Regions from separate parts of the Anaeromusa burkinensis DSM 3853 genome, predicted to be linked through region 2. Evidence: a T-box and tRNA genes for the amino acid it is inferred to sense, from the RefSeq annotation. Region 2 holds a T-box; the other regions hold tRNA genes.
The links. A T-box is a leader RNA that pairs with one kind of tRNA and senses whether it is charged. The one in region 2 lies ahead of C508_RS0109795 (valine--tRNA ligase), so its partner is inferred to be a tRNA-Val.
Positions count from the first base shown of each region.

Region 1: it encodes a tRNA-Val, which carries the amino acid that the T-box ahead of C508_RS0109795 (valine--tRNA ligase) is inferred to sense. The anticodon was not compared.
Region 3: it encodes a tRNA-Val, which carries the amino acid that the T-box ahead of C508_RS0109795 (valine--tRNA ligase) is inferred to sense. The anticodon was not compared.

Region 1 covers NZ_KB894588.1:24,043-31,782, forward strand. Annotated here, with positions in the region: gene C508_RS0106295 (CoA-binding protein) at 1-296, opposite strand, end outside; gene plsY (glycerol-3-phosphate 1-O-acyltransferase PlsY) at 353-946, opposite strand; gene der (ribosome biogenesis GTPase Der) at 962-2,293, opposite strand; gene C508_RS0106310 (cob(I)yrinic acid a,c-diamide adenosyltransferase) at 2,334-2,870, opposite strand; gene C508_RS0106315 (DUF512 domain-containing protein) at 2,867-4,174, opposite strand; gene C508_RS0106320 (amidohydrolase) at 4,310-5,500, opposite strand; gene C508_RS0106325 (VOC family protein) at 5,500-5,919, opposite strand; tRNA gene C508_RS0106330 (tRNA-Val) at 6,034-6,110, opposite strand; gene C508_RS0106335 (YibE/F family protein) at 6,150-7,289, opposite strand; gene C508_RS0106340 (alkaline phosphatase) at 7,289-7,740, opposite strand, start outside.
Region 2 covers NZ_KB894593.1:11,229-18,968, reverse strand. Annotated here, with positions in the region: gene C508_RS18255 (O-antigen ligase family protein) at 1-894, opposite strand, end outside; gene C508_RS0109805 (hypothetical protein) at 1,237-1,617, opposite strand; gene C508_RS0109800 (bifunctional folylpolyglutamate synthase/dihydrofolate synthase) at 1,720-3,015, opposite strand; gene C508_RS0109795 (valine--tRNA ligase) at 3,291-5,945, opposite strand; T-box leader at 5,988-6,207, opposite strand; gene ilvD (dihydroxy-acid dehydratase) at 6,359-7,740, shown strand, end outside.
Region 3 covers NZ_KB894609.1:21,528-29,267, forward strand. Annotated here, with positions in the region: gene C508_RS20875 (methyl-accepting chemotaxis protein) at 1-736, shown strand, start outside; gene C508_RS0115665 (DsbA family oxidoreductase) at 1,093-1,671, shown strand; gene C508_RS0115670 (ABC-F family ATP-binding cassette domain-containing protein) at 2,213-4,111, shown strand; gene C508_RS20410 (hypothetical protein) at 4,204-4,374, shown strand; tRNA gene C508_RS0115680 (tRNA-Val) at 4,440-4,514, shown strand; gene C508_RS0115685 (YkvA family protein) at 4,638-5,021, shown strand; gene C508_RS19665 (EAL domain-containing protein) at 5,092-7,359, opposite strand; gene C508_RS0115695 (rhodanese-like domain-containing protein) at 7,710-7,740, shown strand, end outside.

The DNA of each region.
Region 1 (7,740 bases), on a different contig from region 2:
CCCGGTTGCAGCCAGACTTTGGAGATATTCAGGCGCTGGCATTCCTCTAAAATTCCCAAAGCAACCTTCGGAGGTACTACGACATTTACCGCTTCAACCGGTTCCGGCAAATCCGCCAAAGAAGCGTAGCAAGGCTGGCCTTCAATTTCTTGCAAGCCCGGGTTGACAGGCAGGACATGCAAGCCATTGTTCCGCATCACTTGAAAAATTTTATAGCCAAATTTCCCTTTGTTGGAGGTCGCTCCTACTAACGCCCAATTTTTACATTGCAGCAAAGCTGCTATTGTTTCTTTCATGCCAGTCCCTCCTTTAGGAAATATATTCTTTCTAGAATGCCAAACTCCTGCCTTAGTCAGCGCTTACCTGAACGAATCTTTGATTCTTCGCCTCTCAGCAAGCGTTGAATATTGGGTCGATGACGCACGATAACAAAGGCGGCCGCCAACACTCCAAATGCTAAAACAGCCGGTTCTTCTCCGAAAAACCACATGCATACAGGAACCAATGCCGCCGCCACAATAGAAGCCAGCGATACATAGCGGGTCAGCCAAACAATCAGCGCCCAAACCGCAAAAACAAGCAACGTCACCTTAGGTACCAAAAAAGCAATAACCCCTAAACCGGTCGCCACACCGCGGCCGCCTTTAAATCCTAGAAAAACGGACCAATTATGTCCCGCAATAGCTGCAATGCCAGCCGCTACCAACCAAAGAGGAGGCGCCGCCATTTGGCTAGCCAGCCAGACGCCAAAAACCCCCTTGGCGGCGTCTGTCAAAAACACCCAGAAAGCAGGCCACGGCCCCAGCACCCGAAACGCATTGGTTGCACCAATATTACAGCTGCCTAATTGGCGCAGATCTGTATGCCAAAAAGTTTTCCCCAATAATAAACCGTTGGGAACGGACCCCACCAGATAGCTCACAGCGACAATCCAAAGAAACTCCACAATGCAGCCTCCTTTTTAAGCATCTTCCTTTTCCTTGCGGTTACGCACTACCAATTTTAGCGGCGTACCTTCAAAGCCAAAGCTCTCACGCAAGCGATTTTCCAGAAAACGCAGATACGAGAAATGCATCAATTCCGCTTCGTTAACAAAAAAGACAAACGTCGGCGGCTGCACATCCGCCTGGGTAGCAAAATAGATACGGAGCCGCTTGCCATGTCCTGTGGGCGGCGGATTTATCGCTACTGCGTCTTCAACCACTTGATTCAACACGCTGGTCTTCACACGCATATTGTGCTGTTCCGCCACATATTTAACAAGCTCTGTCACCCTCGGCACCCTCTGTTTGGTCAAAGCTGACAAATAAACGACCGGCGCATACTGCAAAAAGGCCAACTCGTTGCGAATGGCTTCCGTATAACGCAAAGAGGTTTTGCTGTCTTTTTCTACCAAATCCCATTTATTGACGACAATCACACAAGCGCGGCCTGCTTCGTGAGCATAACCTGCAATTTTCTTATCTTGTTCAGTTACGCCTTCCTCGGCATCAATCACCATTAGCACAACATCAGCTCGATCCACAGCTCGCAGGGAACGAACAACACTGTAACGCTCAACCGGCATTTCAATCTTTGCTTTACGACGCATACCCGCCGTATCAATCAACATATATTTTTGCCCGTCTTTAGTGAAATGCGTATCAATGGCATCGCGAGTTGTACCGGGAATATCACTGACAATAACCCGATCCTCACCAATCATGGCATTAACCAAAGATGATTTGCCAACATTCGGCCGACCAATTACCGCCACTTTGATTACATCTTCTTCAACCGCTTCCGTCTCTGCATCGGCGGGAAAAGAAGCAACTACCGCGTCTAGCAGATCGCCCAAGCCCATAGCATTGGCGGCGGAAATACCGATAGGATCGCCCAAACCCAAGTTGTAAAATTCATAAATAACCATTTCTTGATTGATATGATCCACCTTGTTCACGGCTAGCACAACTGGTTTCCTTGTGCCGCGCAACATGTGAGCTACTTCTTCATCAGCATTGGTCGCTCCTGTTTTGCCATCTACGACAAATACAATAACGTCCGCCTCTTCCATAGCCAGGCGGGCCTGGTGGCGCATTTGGCTCAAGATTTTATCTTCTGTCTCAATTTCAATCCCGCCAGTATCAATCATGGTGAATTCTTTTCCCAGCCACTCGCCGTCCATATAAATACGGTCCCGGGTTACCCCTGGCATGTCTTCCACAATGGATACTCTCTTCTTGCCTATCTTGTTAAACAAAGTAGATTTGCCAACATTCGGCCGGCCAACAATGGCCACTATCGGTTTGCTCAATGTCTCGCACCTTCTTTCCGCCGCAACCCTGCAGTCCGGCTCAATGGTCAATCCCTTCACGCATTTCAATGCCTTGCACAAAAGGATGACGCAGTTCCTTCATCTCCGTAATCAAGTCCGCCTCCGCCATTATTCCTGGCGTAGCGTAACGCCCGGTCATCACAATCTCTGCGCGCGGCTGCGGCCGCTTCTTATGCTGCCACAACGCGGCGACAACTTCCGCTTCCGCCAGCAAACCGCATGCAACTGCGATATTAATTTCATCCAAAACAACCATCTCATAATCGCCTTTTTCAAAAAAAGACCTGGCTAATTCCCAGCCCTGCCGCGCTAATCGACGATCGATTTCCTCGGGTTGGTCCAAATTGACAAAATCATTTCTCCCCACAGGAAACAAGTCGATCCCATCCAACTCTTGGAGCGCCTTTACCTCGCCATACTCTGGATCATCCTTCATGAATTGCACAATCGCAATCCTCCAGCCTTTTCCCCAAGCCCTTAGCGCTAAGCCCAATGCCGCTGTCGTCTTCCCTTTGCCATCGCCGGTATACACCTGGATTAAGCCCAAGCGTTTCAAAGGATTCGCCCCCTCAGCAAGCCAAACAGGTCTTCCGCCCCATGAGCAATGCGCACGTCGCAGCCAGCTTGTTCACTCACCTGCTCCAGCGTCATATCGTCAAGGAAGATGGCCTCTCCCTTGCGCAAAGCCACTCCCGGCAGAATCAAGCGCTGTGGGCGCGCTCCTTCCCGTTGCAACGCTTTTATAATATCGCCGCCTGTCAAAAGGCCTGTCACGGTAATGGCTGGCCCGAAAAACTCATTGGCTACCTCTATCACTCGCACATGCTGCCACAAAGGACCTGCCAGCAACGGCTCCAGCACCTTGGACGCTGATGCTCCTGCTACAATCCAGATATCTTCTGCCGCAGGCTGAGTGTTTTGCACCTCCTGCAGTTGCCGTTCCCAGTCCGTTAAAAAATCGCGCACCATGCCTACGCCGTTTTCCAGTTGCGGAAACCCTTCATAAGCCTCTTCTGTCGGCCAAGAACGTTCCGCTGCCAGATAAAATTCATCTCCCAAAAAGACAAAACGCGTCTGAGCCTCTTTCAAGAAACGTTCTTGGCAAAGAGCGACCTCGTCAATAATCCGCCCCGCCTCTTCCGGCGTAAGGCCTCTCAGCTCCGCACAGCCCTGGCGATGCTGCGTCAGGCCCACCGGCACAATAGCCAGCGACTGCACAGCCGGACGCAACGCGTATAAATCAGCAATGGTTTTTTGCAGCACCTCGCCGTCGTTATGCCCAGGGCATAAAACTACCTGCGTATGCATTTCAATGCCTGCCTCTGCCAGCCGTTGCAACTGCGGCAGAATTTCCGCCGCTTTCGGCTGATTCAGCATAGCGGCACGCACGGCGCCGTCAGTAGCATGCACGGAAATATAAAGAGGAGATAAATGCAGGCGGAAAATACGCTCCCAGTCCGCCTGGCGCACATTGGTCAGAGTAATAAAATTCCCATACAAAAAAGACATCCGATAATCATCGTCTTTTACATACAGGCTTTGCCGCATTCCCGACGGCATTTGGTCGACAAAGCAAAAAATGCAGCGATTGCCGCAACGACGAATGCCGTCAAAAACAGCTTCATCAAACTCAATTCCCAGTTCTTCATTATATTCTTTTTCAATCTCTACGACTTCATCGCCGTCTTCCGTCCGCACCGTCAGCACAACTTCTTCGTCGGCCACGGCAAAACTCCAATCGATAACATCCTCCATCGCCTGGCCGTTCACCAAAAGAATTTCATGGCCTGGCTGTAGGCCAATTTCTTCGGCAATGCTGCCGGGCTGAATCGAGGAAATGATGGCCCTGCGCTGTCCCAAAGCCTTTCACCTCTCCTTATTGTTGCGCTTTATCGTGCAACACATATTTATTAATAATACCGTGTTCCAAGCATCCTTTCAAGTGCCGAAAAGCCATTGAAAAGACCATGAACGCAACGCTTCATGGTCTTTATCTCAAGCCTTTTCCAACAGCGTCCAGGCGCTGCGCGCCAATACGGCCGCTCCGATCGGCAAGGCCGCCTCATCAATATCAAACCGCGGATGATGATGCGGAAAAGAAATGCCCTTTCCCTCATTGCCAGCGCCGACGAGTAAGAACGTCCCCGGAACCTTAGCCAAATAGCAAGAAAAATCTTCCCCTACCATGACCGGAGGAAAATCCCGCTTTACATTTTCGGCTCCCGCCACCGCCGCCGCTTCTTGAGCAACAATGGCCGTCACAGCCGGCTCATTAACAACAGGATCATGCCCATAAATGCGCTTTAACACATACGCAACGCCTTCAGCTTCGCAAATCCCTCGGCACACTTGTTCCAAGCGCTGAAACAAAGTCTCCCGTACGGACTGAGAAAAGCTGCGAATGGTTCCTTTCAAAACAGCCTTCCCTGGAATAACATTAAAAGCGTCCCCCGCCTGAAGCATGCCCAGCGCCAATACTGCCGGTTCCAGCGGATCAATCACCGCGCTAACAGAGCCGCGCAACGCCACAGCAATTTGCGCCCCTGCCGCAAGAGCGTCTACTGTCTGAAACGGCATGGAAGCATGACCGCCTTTTCCTTGCACGATAATTTCAAAAGCATCCGGACTAGCCATTACCGGCCCTTGCACAGCGGCAATCATTCCCGCCGGCAATGGCTGCCATAAATGCAATCCCACAATAGCGCTTACGCCTTCCAGCGCCCCTTCGTCAATCAGCGCCTGCGCGCCGCTAGGAAAATTTTCTTCACAAGGCTGAAACAACAACCGCACGGTTCCCGAAAGCTGTTCTCGCTGCTGCACCAAGGCTGCAGCAGCGCCCAATAAGCCAGCCATATGCCCATCATGGCCGCAGGCATGACAAATACCAGACATGCACGAGCGGTAGCTTTCCGGTCCCTGGTCTTCTACCGACAGTGCATCCATATCCGCCCGCAAAGCCACTATTTTCGACGCAGCACGCCCGCCGACAATATCAGCGACAATACCTGTACCAGCAACTTTGCGCGGTGACAAACCCATTTTGCCAAGTATATCGAGCATTTTTTTCTGCGTGGCCTTTTCCTGCCCGCTTAGCTCCGGATGTTTTCTAAAGTGCCGACGCCAAGCAATAATCTGATCTGTGTTAGCCTCAATCGACAACTGCAAATTAAGAAGTGAATTGCTCATCAACGAGCCTGCCGAAAGGAATCATAGATTTTTTGATACTCCGGAGTCGCCGGGATCGCTTCATAAATATAAAGATGAATTCCATTAGGATCATCCACAACAAAGCTGCGCTCTCCCCAAGGCTTATCCTGGAGCGATTGCACAAGCGACAACCCCGCGTCTTTTAAACGCTGGTACTCGGCCTGCACATCGGGCACTTCAAAAGAAAGAATGGTGCCGGTACCGCAAAAAAATTCCCCTTCATCTCGGCGCGGCAAGGTAAAGCTCAAACCGCTGGTCGGCATGCCCGGAACCATCATTTCCAAATACCAATCACTCTCATACACTAATTCAAAATCAAAATAATTCATATAAAATTCTTTAGATTCCTGCAGTTTATCAGTACAAAACGTTGCATCCACCCGCGTAATTTTCATCATATCCGTTCGCCCCCTGGAGTATTGTTTCTTATCGTTTATGAATTCCCTATGCATCGCCGTTTTCCCTGCCACGACAAAAAAAAGCTCCCGTACACGGGAGCTTTACTTGTTAATTGGTGGGGTTAAACGGGCTCGAACCGCTGACCTCATGCATGTCAAGCATGCGCTCTAACCAACTGAGCTATAACCCCAAGGACAGTGGTAATTATAATACGTTCAGCCCTTAAAAGTCAAGGCTTTTTTGCTGATAATTCACATACCGCCACAGATGAAGGTTCCGCCAACAGTACTCCTGCCAACAAAGCCGTACAGGGCGCCACCAGAACTACTCCGATACTGCCGGTTAAGGTGTGCAGTATTTCTGCTGCCACATACGTCAAATTCAGAACATTGACTACTGGCGTCCCTTGGGCAATAAAAACCATCATCAGCGCCATAAAGGAACCGCTGTAAGCTAAAAGAAGCGTAGTCGTCATCGTGCCCACTACCGCCCGCCCAATATGCATTCCGGAAGCAATAGCCTCGCTTCTCGCTAGGTCTGGCCTCTTACATTTCAGCTCGCCGACAGCCACCGCAATATCAACAGCTACATCCATCATCGCCCCGGAAGACGCCAGCATAATTCCAGCAAAAAACATTCTCGTCAGGTCTAGCTGAGCATACCCCATATGCAACAAAGTCTCCGCATATGGCAAAACCGCACCGTGAACCCGAAATAGCTGTCCGAATAAAAACGCCAGCAATACAGCCCCTAAAGCGCCTCCTATAGTACCGCAAAAAGCCGCTAATGCAATGCGGTTAAAGCCGATAACCAACAGCGTAACCGTACCGACAATAGCCGCTACAACTAAGACGGACACAAGCACTGGATCCCACCCAAGTAAAACCAGCGGCCACAACACCTTCCACAAAACCAAAACGGTAAATACAAAAGAAAGAAGCGCTTTCAGTCCCGTCCAGCGGGCATACCAGCACAAAAGCGTTGCAAAGAGAAAAAAGAGCAACCCCTCTGCGTACAAGCGATAATGATCCACTACATTGGCGGCCTGAATCTCGCCTGCCGTCCCCTTGATAGTCACCAGCGCCATATCGCCAGAGGCGAACATCTTATCCATCTCCAGTTTCCCTAAAAGCGTATTGCTGCAAACAATGGTCTTTCCTTCATACGGACCGTCCATAATCTGCAGCACAACCTCCTGTACGCCGGTGCGAACTACCCCTCGGGCGTAAACATGTTCATTATCAACTGAAAGCACCCTGCCTTGGGCCCGCACATAGCCGTCTTCCTCCGGTTCAAACTGGCTTGGCAGCCAGTATAAACCGAAGGACAATAATAAAATGACAATGACAACGATTCGATCTCGTTTCATTATTTGGCAACACCCATGATATTCATTATTTTCTTGGCCACATCCGTATTATCATAATATCCCTCAAACACACCGCTGCCGGTTCCTTGGGCATACACAGGCACGGCCACGCCGGTATGAGCGTAGGTGGTCCAGCCAATTCCTGCACGCTGGTTCAACAGGTGCGTCACCGTTACAGAAAAGGGTTCATAGGGTCCGTATGCCAAGGTAGTTTCTTCGTCAGTTGGACGTTTTTTCGGATCGATCATGCTGGCGGCCAACGCTTGATTCAAGCGACTTTTCTCGTAGGCAGTCAATTCGTTCATACCAAATTGATTAGCCAAAGCAGGCAGCCAGTCATCCAAATTGGCATTAGAAGCGCCCACTTGATCGCGGTAGGTTTTGATCTGCTTGTCAAATTCTTCATAAGACAAGGTCTGTCCACCCAATTTACTAAAAAACGTCTTGTACC
Region 2 (7,740 bases):
CCAGTACGCTCCCCAGCCGATACCGGAAAAAGGATTGTCCATAATCATAGCGATCGTACTTTCCCATAAAGCGATGCGCAAAGTAGATGAAGTATCCGTAGGATTTAAAATGGAAGTCAAACGTGCCAAAATACTGTCTTGCGCCACCAGCAAACCTAGTGGCAGCAAGCAAAAAATCCAAAAAATGCGACGGTTATGAAGCCAGCCATAAATGGCTACAACCGCAGCCACGCTCAGCCAAGCGCCGCGCGAATACGTATACACTAAGCAAAGACCGAAAAGCGCTGTTAATCCAAGGAGCAGCCCTTTCTCCTTCCAGCTTCTGGCGGCAAACGCCATCCCGCTGGCCAACGCCATCATCATAACCAGATATCCCGCCAAAAGGTTAGGGTTTTCCAAGGTCGAAAACACCCGCGTCTTAAGCTCCGGAAACTGTTCCCCGTCCACCCATTGCGTCGCAGAAATATCAAAACCAACGACATACTGATATAAGCCATAGACAGCCACCAAAAACGCAGAACACAGCACAACCCATATTAGCTTGCGCAATTGTTCCGCCGATTGCAAATTGCAAACCACCAGATAGTACAGCAGCACATATCGTCCCATTAGATGCGTGTAATTATAAAGACTAAAACCAGGATCCGGCGAAGCCAAAATGGAAAGAGCCCCTAAAATAGTGACAGCTCCCACCGCCCCATCCAAATAAGTAACTTGCCAGTTACGACCACTGCGAAACCATATAGCTTTTGCCCCCCATCCTAGGGTGCCGATCATTAAAAACACACTTGCGACATCTAAAGAAAGCGGCAAAAAAAAGGCCACTGCGTAAATGCAGTGCTCTATCAAAAAAGCCAGCCGCCCTTCCCAACCATTTTTACACACTTCGTTCATAAACATCCTCCGCATCCTTGTTCTCCACCAATTATAGCCTGTCCCTGCTGCGGATACAAGAGACAGCGAGCAAGACGGAGTTGGGTCGAACAGGAGAACCGGCGACGGCGCAGGATGCGACTAGGGTCGGTTGCGCCACGGATGGCATGGCAACCGACATCCATAGAGGGTACGCAGGAGAAAAAAGCACCTGATTTTTAACGGGCGTAGATGGAGGACACGACGGAGTTAGGAGATTTACACAGAAACAGAGAAAAGGCCAGAGTTAGCAGAGGAAACGCTAGTAAACAGCGGCGATTGCGTACAAAAAAAGCATTCCTTCGGCAGGAATGCTTTTTCTCTTTATATTTTTTGCCAAGGCGCAAAAGCCTGTTGCAGCTCTAGTACGTCAAATTTGAACTCCCGCCGCATCCAGACATCCTCCGGCAACTGCCGGCTGACCTGGTGAGACATTTCGCCCAAGGCTTCACGAATGGTCGGCGGATGCGCTTCGCACGTAAATGATGCATGATCCAGCCAACGTTGCTGCTGGTGAAACCAAGAGCGCGCCTGTAATTGATTAGAAGTCTGCCCCCGCAGAATTTCCAGAGTAATGACAGGACTAGCTCCCGGTACTGGCGGTTCCGCTAAAGGTTCTACCAGCCCCTTGGTCCCATGATAACGCCATGTCCCCTCCGGCAAGGCGTTTTGAAAAAAACGCTGAGCAAACTCTTCAATGCGCATGACCATACCTCCTTGTCACTTTCCGTAGACAACTTTACCAAATTTCGACAAGGAGGTAAACATGTATCATCTAAATATTTTGTATTCTTTGCTGATTTGTAATTATTTGTTTTGCAATTTTCCCAGAAGAAGAGGCCGTACCGCGCCTAGCAAGTATAGCGACCCTGCTACGCAAGCCACTTTCTGCGGCTCTTGCTCCGCCAATTGCAACAACCGGTTTACACCCTCTCCCCAATCCTGCACTGCTTCCACTTGGTGCGGCGGAAAATGGCTCGCCAAATCCTTCGCTTCTGCGGCGCGTTCTGAAAGAGGCCTCACCGCAATGACCCGATCTTGTTCCCGCACCAAAATGCTGGTAATACCATCAATATCCTTATCCTTTAAAATACCTAATAAAAAAAGCACCGCATCCCCTGGAAACACTTGGTCCAATGTGCGCCGCAGCACCGCAGCGCCAGCCGGATTATGCGCCCCGTCAACCACCAGCGGCGGCTGGGTGCGCAGCACTTCAAAGCGCCCCGGCCAGCAAGCCTTTGCCAAACCGCTAGCAACAGCTTCCTGGTTCACTGCGGTTTCCCTTAATGCTAACGCCGCCATTACCGCCAACGAGGCGTTATATGCTTGATGTTCCCCCACAAGGCGCGCCTGCAAAGACCAGTTGGATCCGTCAGGCTGCTGCAGCCTCCAGGAAATTCCGTTTAAAGACATAGACTGTATCTGGGCTTGCCATTCTTCGCCGAGCACTTGCACCACCGCGCCGCACTCAGCCGCTCGGCGTCGGATAACCTCAAGCGCCTCTCCCTGCGCAGCCGTCAAGACTTGAGCGTTTTTCTTGATAATCCCCGCCTTATGTTCAGCTATTTCCCTCACCGTAGACCCGCAGCGATCCTCATGTTCCAGGGTCACATTGGTAATTACCGCCACCCGACTGTCAATGACATTAGTTGAATCCAGGCTCCCGCCCAGCCCAACTTCAATTACTGCGTAGTCCACTTTCATGACCGCAAACACGACAAATGCAGCTGCCGTCAGCACCTCAAACTGTGTCGGATGTTCCAAGCCGTCCCGCTCCATCTCTCGCGCCGCTGCAGCCGTTTGTTCAATCGCGTCGGCAAAAACAGACTCTTCCACTTCCAAGCCGTCAATACGCATACGTTCTGTATAACGTTCCAGATGCGGCGACGTATACATGCCGGTACGAAAACCGGCTTCCCGCAAAACAGCAGCCAAACAAGCTGTCGTAGATCCCTTGCCGTTTGTGCCGGTAATATGAATGGTAGGATATTTTTTCTCCGGATGCCCTAAACGAATTACCAGCTCCTGCATCCGTTCCAAACCCAGACGAATGCCAAAACGCGACAAACCTTCCAAGTATGCAATCGACTCTTGATAAGTCATCGAAAAACCTCCTTTCAAGTTTACGCACTTTCTAAATTGAGTATTGATCGCTAGAAGGAAAGCACTGCTGAAATGAGCTGTCCAGATTGGCAAAGAATTTTTTGCTTCTATCTAGGCGACAAATCACAGGCATAGCGGCGCTATGTCGAAGATTTGACAACGCAGAGAGAGAAAAAAGGCTCGACAAGATGGATGGCAAATAAAGCAATGCTTTCCCTTAAAACTAACGCCGCTGCCACCAGAGGGGGCAGCGGCGCATTGTAGAACTCCGTAGATTACAACGTTGCTAAATAGTCCATGCGTTCGCGGATTGCGCCTAATTTTTCCTCGCACTCTTGCGCTTTAGCGCGTTCTTTTTCAACTACCGCCGCCGGTGCTTTAGCCATAAAGCCTTCGTTGCCAAGCTTGCCGGTAATCCTCGCTAGTTCCTTGGTCAGAGCTTCACGCTCTTTCGAGAGGCGGGCCGTTTCTTTTTCTACGTCAATCAAGCCCTTAAGCGGCAGGTATACTTCCAGCCCAGCTACCACAGTCGCCATCGCGTTCTCCGGTTTTTCCGCGCCCACTGCCGGCAAGGTCACAGGCTCTGCCGCCGCCAATTGACGGAAATATCCTTCGTTTTGCTGCAGCACGCTGCGCACATCTTCACTGCCTGCCTGCAGAATCACTTCGCTGCGCCGTCCCGGTGGCACATTCATTTCCGCCCGCATGTTACGTATGCCTTTGACGGCCTCCATGATCAGGTTCATCTGCGTTTCTGCCGCGGCATCATTCCGTTCCGTCTGCGCAGAAGGCCAAGAGGCTTTCATAATGCTGCTGCCTTCATGAGGCAGATGCTGCCAGATTTCTTCGGTAATAAAAGGCATGAAAGGATGCAGCAGACGCATGGTTCCTTCCAGAACCTCCCATAACACATACTGGGCCACCGCGCGCTGCTCCGCTTCTTCCTTGTTGTACAAACGCGGCTTCGCCATTTCAATATACCAATCGCAGTACTCGCCCCAAAGGAATTCATACACCAAGCGAGCTGCCTCTCCCAGTTCGAAGCGGCCCAGGTTATCGGTCACCGCTTTAGCCACTTTGTCATAGCGGCTGAGAATCCAGCGATCCGCCAAGGTCAGCTGTTCCGCCTGCGGCGCCTGGCCGTTAAAGCCTTCCAGGTTCATCAGCACAAAGCGGGAAGCGTTCCAAATTTTATTGGCGAAGTTACGGCTGGCTTCCACCCGCTCCCAATAAAAACGCATATCATTGCCAGGCGTGTTGCCTGTAATCAGCATAAAGCGCAGCGTATCGGCGCCATACTTCTCCACTACTTCCAGCGGATCAATGCCATTCCCCAACGACTTGGACATTTTTCGTCCCTGGCTGTCGCGCACCAAACCATGAATGAAGACATGATGGAAAGGAATTTCCTGCTTGAATTCTAGGCCCATCATAATCATCCGCGCTACCCAGAAGAAAATAATATCATAACCGGTTACCAACACGCTTGTGGGATAAAACTGCCGCAACTCCACAGTGTTTTCCGGCCACCCCATCGTAGAAAAAGGCCATAACGCGGAGCTAAACCACGTATCCAGCACGTCTGGATCCTGCTCGACAGCGCCGCCGCAATGCGGGCAAACTGTCAGATCATCCCGGGAAACAATGGTTTTGCCGCAGCTTTCGCAGTACCAAGCGGGAATGCGGTGTCCCCACCAAATTTGCCGGGAAATACACCAGTCGCGGATGTTTTCCAACCAGTTCAAATAAGTGCGACTGAAACGCTCCGGCACAAACTGCACCCGACCATCCCGAACTACTTCCATCGCCGGTTTCGCCAATGGTTCCATTTTCACAAACCACTGTTTAGATACCAATGGCTCCACAACGGTTCCGCAGCGCTGGCAATGGCCCACTGCATGCGGATGGCTTTCTACCTTAACCAAAACGCCCATCGCTTCCAAGTCCGCCAAAAGCTCTTTGCGACACTCGTAACGATCCTGTCCGGCGTATTTACCAGCCTCTTCGGTCATATTTCCTTCGGGTCCAATAACTACAACCTGTTCCAGTTTGTGACGCTGCCCCATCTCAAAATCGTTAGGATCATGGGCTGGCGTAATTTTTACAGCCCCTGTACCAAAGGAAGGATCAACATAGTCATCCGCTAAAAGAGGAATGCGACGATTCACCACCGGCAGAATCAAAGTTTTGCCGATTAAATCCTTGTAACGCGCATCGTCCGGATGCACCGCCACCGCCGTATCGCCCAACATGGTCTCAGGACGCGTGGTGGCAATGATCACGTGACGGCCGGCTTCACCTTCCACTTCATAGCGCAGATGATACAAATGACCTTCTTTTTCCTCATGCTCTACTTCAATATCGCTTAAAGCCGTATGACAACGCACACACCAATTGGTAATGCGGTGTCCTTGATAAATCAGCCCCTTTTCATATAGAGAAACAAAGACCTCCCGAACAGCTTGAGAACATCCTTCATCCATCGTAAAGCGTTCCCGCTCCCAATCACAGGAAGCTCCCAAGCTCCGCAGTTGCCTAGTAATACGGTCGCCATACTGCTGTTTCCATTCCCAAACGCGTTCAATGAAAGCATCACGCCCTAGATCATAACGGCTTTTGCCTTCTTCTTTTTTCAGCATCTCTTCCACTTTAATTTGGGTAGCAATGCCTGCATGGTCAGTGCCGGGCATCCAAAGAGTGTCGTCGCCGCGCATCCGATGCCAACGAATTAAAATATCCTGCAACGTATTATCAAGAGCATGCCCCATATGCAACTGCCCCGTTACATTAGGCGGTGGAATTACAATACTGAAAGCATCTTTTTGTTCATTAGCTTCTGCATGAAAGCAGCCTTCTTTTTCCCAAGCTGTATACCATTTTTCTTCGACACCCTTGGGATCATACACACTGGATAAGTTTTTCTCTGTCATGCCTGTTCCCCTTTCAACAATAAAAGGCCTTTTCATCCTTTTTGTAAGGACGAAAAAGCCTCATTTCGCGGTACCACCTTGCTTCTCCGGGTCGCCCCGGACTCTAACGGCTGTAACATAGCCGCCGACGGCTGCGCCTACTATTGGGTTCAGCGCAGCAGCTCCGGGAGGACCTTCAACCATCGTTTCCGTAAGACCTTCCAGCCAAGGGTCTTTTCTCTGACCGCAATTCGACGTCTACTCTTCCCATCTTCACTTTCTATGCAATTATTTTTATCATACCTGCTTGCTTATTCCTTGTCAACACCGCTTTACTTACAATAACTTTCAGGCTTTTCAATCTTGCATTATGTATTTTTCCAGTGTATGATCTTAACAAAAGACCTCTCAAGAGGAAAAGGAGTGAGCTTTTCTTGCGCAGTGATATTGTAAAAAAAGGTTCCACCCGTGCCGCCCATCGTACTCTCTTTTATGCTATGGGCTTTGGTCCTGATGAGCTGAAAAAGCCTCTCATCGGCATTGTCAATTCCTTTAATGAAATCATTCCCGGTCACATGCATTTGCGTGAAATTGCCGAAGCAGCCAAGCAGGGGGTTTTGGCCGCCGGCGGTACTCCCATGGAATTTCCAGCTATCGGCATCTGTGATGGCATTGCCATGGGCCATGACGGCATGAAATTCCCCTTGGCCAGCCGAGAGCTTATTGCCGATTCCATTGAATCCGTAGCAACCGCTCACGGTTTCGATGGTCTGGTACTCATTCCTAACTGTGACAAAATTGTTCCAGGCATGCTCATGGCTGCCGCTCGCTTGAATATTCCTTCGGTCGTCGTCAGCGGCGGTCCTATGCTAGCTGGCCGCCATCAAGGCAAGGATATCAGCGTCAGCAATCTCTTTGAGGCTGCCGGCCGTTTTGAGGCCGGTAAAATTTCCGCCGAAGAGTTAGAGGATCTCGAAGCCTCCGGCTGTCCCGGCTGCGGTTCCTGTGCGGGCCTCTTCACCGCCAACAGCATGAACTGCCTAACAGAAGTACTTGGCATGGGCCTGCCCGGGAATGGCACGATTCCAGCCGTCTATAACGGACAACGACGTTTGCTGGCAAAAAAAGCCGGCAAAGTCATCTTAGATTTGGTGGCTAACGACATCAAACCGCGCGATATCTTAACGCCTGCCGCTTTCCACAACGCTATTGCCGTCGACATGGGCATTGGCGGCTCCTCCAACACCGTCCTGCATTTGCTGGCTATCGCCCACGAAGCCGGTGTTCCCTTGGCGCCGGAAACCTTTGACCAAATTAGCGCCAAAACGCCGTACATCGCCAAACTCAGCCCTGCCGGCAGCCATCATCTGCAGGATCTGAACGAAGCCGGGGGCATCAACGCCGTTATTAAAGAGCTGGCTAAAAAGAATGTCATCGATTTAACTGCCCGCACTGTTGACGGCACGATGGGTGAACGTGTAGCACAGGCAGTCATCTTACGGCCTGATGTCATTCGTACCGTCGAAGATCCTTACATGAACAAAGGCGGCATCGCCATTCTCAAGGGCAACTTAGCCCCAGATACCGCGGTCGTCAAGGAAAGCGCCGTAGCGCCGGATATGCTTAACTTCACCGGCCCTGCCAAATGCTTTGATTCCGAAGAAGACGCAATCGATGCCATTATCGCCAAAAAAGTCCAGAACGGCGACGTCGTCATCATCCGCTACGAAGGCCCCAAAGGCGGCCCGGGTATGCGAGAAATGCTCAACCCCACCGCCGTTATCGCCGGCATGGGTCTCAAGGTAGCGCTCTTGAC
Region 3 (7,740 bases), on a different contig from region 2:
CACTAAGCAACCAGAGCGGCTGGGGAAAATACATAGCGCGGCGGAGAGCATTATGGCCGGACGCGTAGACGAGGTAGCGGTAACGGTTGAAGACGCCGCCAAAATGGACGGGGTTAAAGCAGGCTATAACGGCGCTATTTTATACAAAGGGCAGCGTCTGGGCGTGATCGGTATTACCGGCGACCCCGAAGCGGTAAAGCCGTTGCAAAAAATGGCGGCCATTGTGGTCAATGAAGAAATTGCCAAAGAGCGGGAGCGTCAAGAACGGGAGCAAGGGTTGCAGCAAGTGGCGGCCCAACTGGAATCCGCTACAGGAGAGATGGAGGAACTATATTCTTCAGCAGCGCAAGTCGCCGGACGCTATAGCGAGATGGCGGAAGCTGTAAAGATTACGGAGACGGAATTGAACGATCTAAACCAGGTGCTGGACTATATCCGCAACATTGCCAGCCAAACGAACCTGCTGGGCCTAAACGCCTCTATCGAAGCGGCTCGGGCTGGCGAGCAGGGACGCGGCTTTGCGGTGGTGGCCGATGAAGTGCGTAAGCTGGCTACGTATTCGGCGGATTCTCTGGGTAAGATCAATCAGGCGCTGCAGGCTATTAAAAGCTCGGTGCTGCGAATCGGCGCGGATGTAAGAGGCAACAAGGAAATTACCGAGCGTCAGGAGCAAACTCTGTCTTCTTTAGCGGCGCAAGTACAGGGGCTGCAGCAGGAGCTGCAAAAATTGGTATAGTGAGCAGGACTTCAGCGGCTTTGCGGGGAAATTCCCTGCAAAGCTGTCTTTGCTTTATATCGTGACTTGCGCGGATTAAACTTAGAATGATAAATCGATGTTCGCGCTTTTCACGGTGAATAATAAATTTGAGGGACGTTGCTAACGAATCGCGAAATACACGAAAGACGCGAACGGGTTTTATAATCTGCTCCACTTCTGCTCATCGAACCCACCCGCTACTCCCACTATTTCTGTTGAAATTTATCATTTTCCATAACCCTCGTTCGTACCCTCTCGTGACTCTGATTTTCCTGTTCAATTTCCGATTTTCTTTGTTTTTTCTGTGTTCTGGTTCCAAGAAAAAGGAGGCTCTTATGCGTCGATCGTTGCGAGTAGTTTTTGACTTTGCTTGTCCTTACTGCTATTTGCTTTGGGGTTACGTGCAGGAGTTGCGACGAACTGCGCCGGTACAACTCGAATGGCTGCCTTGGGAAATCAATCCGGATCTGACGTTAGCGGGAAAAGTGCTGCAGCCGGGAGCGTCAGGGGTATCACAGCCGGATCAATTAGGCGCGTCCCTGGGCTTGGTTCCGTCCGCCAGGACCGTGTTGTCTAATACGCACCAGGCGCTGGCGGCGTTGGAATTTGCCAAAGACCACGGCCAAGGCGACGCTTGGCTAGATGCCGTTTTTCCAGCTCATTTTGTCGACGGCCAGGATATCGGCCAACTGCCGGTGCTGCTGCAACTGGCGCAGGAGATTGGTTTTGATGTGCAGGAGTTGGAGGCGGCGCTGCAGGCGGGGCGCTATGACCAGCGCTTGCTGGATAACGAGGCCTATTGCCAGGAGCATCAGATTGAATGGGTTCCTACGGTGCTTTGGGGGCAGGAAAAGCTGCTGGAAGGCGTTATTTCCTTCAGCGTGTTTAAAGACACATTAAAAACATTGTTTTAGGGAAGCACTGTTTCATGCGACGCTCCGTCTTGGTTATTTTCTCTTAGACATAGCACCGCTTTAGAAGAAGTCCGTCTGTCCTTTTGGACAGAGGGACTTTGATTTTTTATTTGACTGCATTAAGCTGAGGAGCCATTGCAGCATCTTTGTATTTGAGACAAGATTTGCGCGCGCCTCGAAAAAGCAGGTTAAGGCGGCAGTTTCTTAACTCGTTGCGCTCAAACAAGCGAAACTTTGATGCGCCTTAGCCTGTTTTTTCGTCCTGCGGACCGGCTTACTCCAATAAAAGTCTCAAATACAATGACCGCTGCCTTCGAAACCTTCCCGCTACTCCCTGTACTCCGGTTAAAACCCGTGCCCTGTTCTTCTCTTGCGTACCCTCCCGTGACTCTGATTCTCTTGTTTCATCTTCATCGCGCCCTCCATCTACTCACTCTACTCCTGTTAAAATTCTCGTTTCTTTGTTTCTGGCTCCATTGTGATTTGGCAGCGCCTTTTGTACAATAGAATTTAGATTTAAAAGAAGACAGAGGGAAAACTCATGCATATCCTTTCCATAGAAAATATGAGCAAACAATACGGCGAGCGTACTCTTTTCGAGGACGTGACCTTCGGAATTGGCGATACGGACCGCTTGGGTCTGATCGGCGTTAACGGCACCGGCAAGACTACGTTTTTAAAAGTGATAGCTGGCCTGGAGCCGCCGGACGAAGGGAAAATCAGCCGAGCCGGCAGCGTGCAGGTGGAGTATCTGTCACAGGACCCGGAGTATGATCAGGAAGGCACGGTACTGCAAGAAGTCTTTCGCGGCGCTTCGCCTATTTTGCAGGTGCTGCGGGAATACGAGGCGGCCTTAGGCGCTGCAGCCGCTTGCCCCGGTGATGAGGCGCTGCAGGCGCAGGTAGTGCGTCTAGGCCAGAAAATGGACGAGCAGAATACCTGGCCATTGGAAAGCGAAGCTAAGACTATTTTAACCAAGCTAGGCATTGATGATTTTAGCGCGCAGATGAAAAATTTATCCGGCGGCCAGCGCAAGCGCGTGGCTTTGGCCGGAGCGCTCATCAATCCGGCGCAACTCTTGATTTTGGATGAGCCTACCAACCATATCGATCATGAAACCGTGGCTTGGCTGGAGCAAACCCTGGCTCGCCGCAACGGGGCGCTGCTGGTCATCAGCCATGATCGGTATTTTTTAGACCGTGTTACTACCGGTATTTTGGAGCTGGATCGGGGACGGCTTTTCCGCTACGAGGGCAATTACAGCCTCTTTTTAGAGCAGAAGGCCGCGCGGGAAGAGCGCGAAGAAGCCAGCGAACGCAAGCGCCAAAACCTGCTGCGTCAGGAGTTGGCCTGGATGATGCGCGGCGCGAGAGCGCGCAGCACCAAGCAAAAAGCGCGTATCGAGCGTTTCGAGACGCTGTCGGCGCAGCAAGCCCTGGGCAAGGCGGCGGCCCTGGATATGTCCGTAGGCTCCAGCCGCTTGGGCAAGACCGTCATTGAAGTAGAAAATCTGAGCCATGATTTTGGCGAAGGCTGCGTTTTGAAAAACTTCAGCTACATCGTCAAGCGAAATGACCGCATTGGCATTGTCGGCGCTAACGGCAGCGGCAAATCGACGCTGCTAAACCTGATCGCTGGTCACTTGGAGCCGCAGGCGGGGAGCGTCAAGGTGGGACAGACCGTTAAAATCGGCTATTTTGCTCAGGAAAACATCGACATGGACCCGCGCCTGCGGGTCATCGAATACATTCGCGAAGAGGCCAACTTTATTGCAACCTTGGACGGCGGCGTTATCAGCGCCGCGCAAATGTTGGAGCGCTTTCTATTTCCGCCGCATCTCCAGGGCGTGTCCGTAGCCAAGCTGTCCGGCGGCGAGCGCCGCCGCCTTTACTTGCTGCGGGTGCTGATGAGCGCCCCGAATGTACTGCTCTTGGACGAACCGACCAATGATTTGGATACGCTCACCTTGGCGGTGCTGGAGGATTATCTGGACACTTTTCCGGGCGCCGTGTTGACGGTATCCCATGATCGCTACTTTCTTGATCGCGTAGCGGACCATATTTTCGCGTTTGAAGCAGGCGGTTCCATTGGCCGTTATCCTGGCGGCTACAGCGATTATCTGGAAGCTCGCGCCCCTCAAGGCGAGATGGAGAAAGCATCCGGCTCAAAAGAAAGCGATAAGACCGACGAGCGCAATCAAAACCGCGCGCCCCGTATGGGCTTCAAGGAAAAACGCGAATTTGATGAAATTGAAGGGGTTATTGCCGCTGCTGAAGGCGAGCTTCGCGCTGTTCGCGCCCAACTGGCCCAAGGAGGCAGTGATTTTTCTCTGTTGCAGGAGCTGACGGAGCGTGAAAAGCAGCTGCTGGCGAGGTTGGAAGAACTTATGGAGCGTTGGGCTTACTTGAGTGAACTGGCGGAAGCCAGTGAGAGCCGCTAAAGGGGCAAGTAAGTTTTAGGCGAGCTTGTGCGAACTGTGATAAAATAGAAAGAGACATAACTAAGCTGTTAACAGCCGGAGCGTGATTGATTATGCATAAGATTACCTATAAATGTCCGAAATGCGAGAACGTTTTTACCGTCGCTTCCAAGAAAGAGCAGCTTAAAGTGGTTTGCGTCCACTGCGGCGAACCGGGCTATCTTTTGGATGAAATTGACGAAGAAGAAACAGATCTTGAAGAAGAGCCGGACCAAGACGAGTGAGGAAATCTCATCGGGGCGATGATCTGGACAAGAAAACATTGTTATGGTAAAATTAAAACCTGTTAGGGGCATTAGCTCAGTGGGAGAGCGCTTGATTCACATTCAAGAGGCCACTGGTTCGAAACCAGTATGCCCCACCATTTCTAACAAGCAAGACTCTCGAGAATTCGAGAGTCTTTTTGTATATAGACGGTGCGAACTAACGGGAGATTGATAGAAAAATTTCAACAAATTACAATTGGTTTTTAGTAAAAGGAGATACAATGAACGAGTCACATGATGAGCGTTACGGAAATTATGCGCAGGAATACTCGCAGCCACGCTTTTTTGAGAAGCTGTGCAAGCAGGCCAAGGTGATTGGCGCTTCTTTGATTTACAAGGCGCTGCAGCTTTTCTATGTCGCCCAGAAGCCGGAAGTTCCGCTGAAGGTGAAAGCGACCATTTATGGAGCGTTGGGATATTTTATTCTGCCTTTTGACGTGATTCCGGATATGATCGTCGGCGTGGGGTATGGGGACGATGCAACGGCCTTGTTGGTAGCGCTGGGGATTGCGCATATGTATATTGACGAAGACGTCCGCGAGCAGGCGAAACAGAAATTGGCAGGTATTCTCGGGGAAGAAGCGTTGCACGGGTTGGATGTATAAACGATAGGTGTATAGAAACAATAACAAAGAACATAAAAAGACGGCGCTGGCCAATGGCAGCGCCGTCTTTTTATGTTTTCAGTAACTGTATCGCCGTAGCGGGCGGTTCTGGACGTCCGAAATAGTAGCCTTGAATATAGTCGCAATGCGTTTGCGCCAAAAAAGAAACTTGGTCGGATTTTTCCACGCCTTCGGCAACTACGACCATTTTCATAGTATGGGCCATATCGATGATGTTTTTAATAATTGAATTCTGCGTAGTATCGTTGAACATCCGGTCGATAAAGGATTTATCAATTTTTAGCGTATTTACAGGCAAGCGGTGCAGATAGGTCAGGGAAGAATATCCGGTTCCAAAGTCATCAAGGGCAAGGCGTACGCCCATTTCACTCAATTTAGCTAAATTGCGCACTACATTGTCTAGAGAGGACATGAGGGCGGTTTCGGTTATTTCCAGCTCGAGCTGTTCGGGGCGAAGGCCGATGTTGGTGATGACGCGTTGGACCATGGTAACAAAATATTCATCTGATAACTGAATGGGCGAGGTATTAACGCCGATTCGAATATGCCCTTGTCCCTGCTCGGATAAGTGTTTTGCAAAGAAGCAGGCTTCTTTTAATACCCACTCGCCAATCGAATGGATGAGGCCGGTTTGTTCCGCTAAGGGAATAAAAACATCTGGAGAGATTTTGCCATATTGCTCACTATCCCAGCGCAACAAGGCTTCAAAGCCAATGACAGTATGATCAAGGACTCGAACCAGCGGCTGATACACTACCGTCAGTTCGCCTTGGTTCAGCGCGGAGCGCAGGGCTACTTTTAAGACCATCTGCTCATAGGCTTCGGTCTGCATGGAAGGTTCATAGAAACGCCAGCAATTTTTCCCTGTCTTTTTCACCGCGTACATGGCGTTGTCGGCATTCTTGAGGATTTCTTCGCGAGTATCGCCGTTTTCGGGATAGAGAGCAATGCCAATGCTTGCGGAGGTCTGCAAGCGAATGGTGTCGGTATCGTATTCATAGGCTAAGGCATGGAGGAGTTTTGAAGCTTTTTTTTCGAGTTCCTGACGTGCTTTTTGGCCAGGTAAAATCACAACAAACTCATCGCCGCCAATACGCGCGACAAAGCCGGAGGCTTTTGTTTCCTCTACAAGAATTGATCCGGACTTAATAATCAAATCGTCGCCATATTGATGCCCTAAGGTATCATTAATTGTTTTTAAATCATCTAGGTCGATAAAGAGGACAGCCCCTGTATGCCCTTCTTTTTGCGCTTTTTCCAGTTCTTCCTTCAACTGTTCGTTTAAATGCTCTCGGTTGGGCAAGCCTGTAAGACTATCATGGAGGGATGCGTAGTGGAGTTTGTTATAGTTGCAAAGCAGCTCCTCTTCTTTGGCTAAGAGCTCTTCGTTTTGAGCGGCTAATTCTTCCTCTTGGGCTTGCAGGTTTTCGTGGGCGAGGAACAACTGGTCATAGTTTATTTTCAGTTTCTTTTTGAGACGGTCTATATACAGTTTGATTGCTATGCCGAGAACAATGAGAGACGCTGCGACGATGAGCAGGAAAAAGAGGATTTTTTCTTGGCGAGCTTTTACATAGCCGTCCGAATGAGTATAGAAAAATTTTAAATACAATTCTTCAAAAACGCCGTTGTCTTTTAATTGATCGAGTTTGTGGTTCATATATTCCACTAAATCCGGGCGGGACTTGCTAACGGCGTAGGCATGCTCGCGGGGAAAGAGATTGGTAACCTGAGGAACAACGATCCCTTTAAGATTCTTAGAAATAATCGTATAATCCATAAGCTGTTGGTTTTCAAAAATCACGTCGATTTTTCCGTCAAGCAGGTCGGGCAGAGCGTCGTCAATATCGTCATATGTTTGGTAAGGCGAGATATGCAGCGTGTTTCGCAAAAGACTTTCCGTGTAGTAGCTTTTGCCGACGCCGACGCGCAGGTCCGCCAAATCTTCTAAGGCTATTTTTCGAAAATGAGCCAGCGTATAGATGGAAACATAGGAATTAAACAAGGGTTTAGTAAAGAGGACTTCTTTTTTTCGTTCCTCTGTGACGGCAATGATGCCTCCAATGTCGATATCGCCTTTTGCCAGCCGTTTATAGACTCGATCCCAAGAGTCAGAGGAGTAGTCGACATCGTAATCGGTGGAATCCAAGACAAGGGTAATTAAGCTGGAATCAAATCCATACAGATACTCTTTGTTTTGAAAGGTGTACGGCGGGTAGTTTTTATCAACTTGATACTTTACGGAAGGCGCGCCAGCGCAAACGGATGCCATCAAGTAGAAGGCAATTAGCGCTAAGACGAATCTTCGCAAAATCATGTTGCATCACCTTTCTGTCTGACTTTTGCAAAGCTGTACCGTAAAGCCATGGCGAGCAGCAGGGGGCGGGTGAAATTCGGTATAAAAGCAAGGAAAGTTTACCCGATATCATATAGTTGGTAGTTTCGCTAAATACATAAGAATACCTTTTGATTGCAGAAGGGATTTTGTATTTATAACTGCCTTTTCGTCGTTGCCGGAGAGCTTCATGGGTGAAGGCTAGGAGTTTTGCGAGAGGCGACAGGAAGTATATTTAAAAATAATAGATAAAAATTATTTGTTGACAATGGACAGCTAGTTCCGTAAGCTATAGATAGTATAGGATGTTTTGAGAGAAGGGCTGCTTATTTATGGATACGAAATTGGTGCTTGTTATTTCAG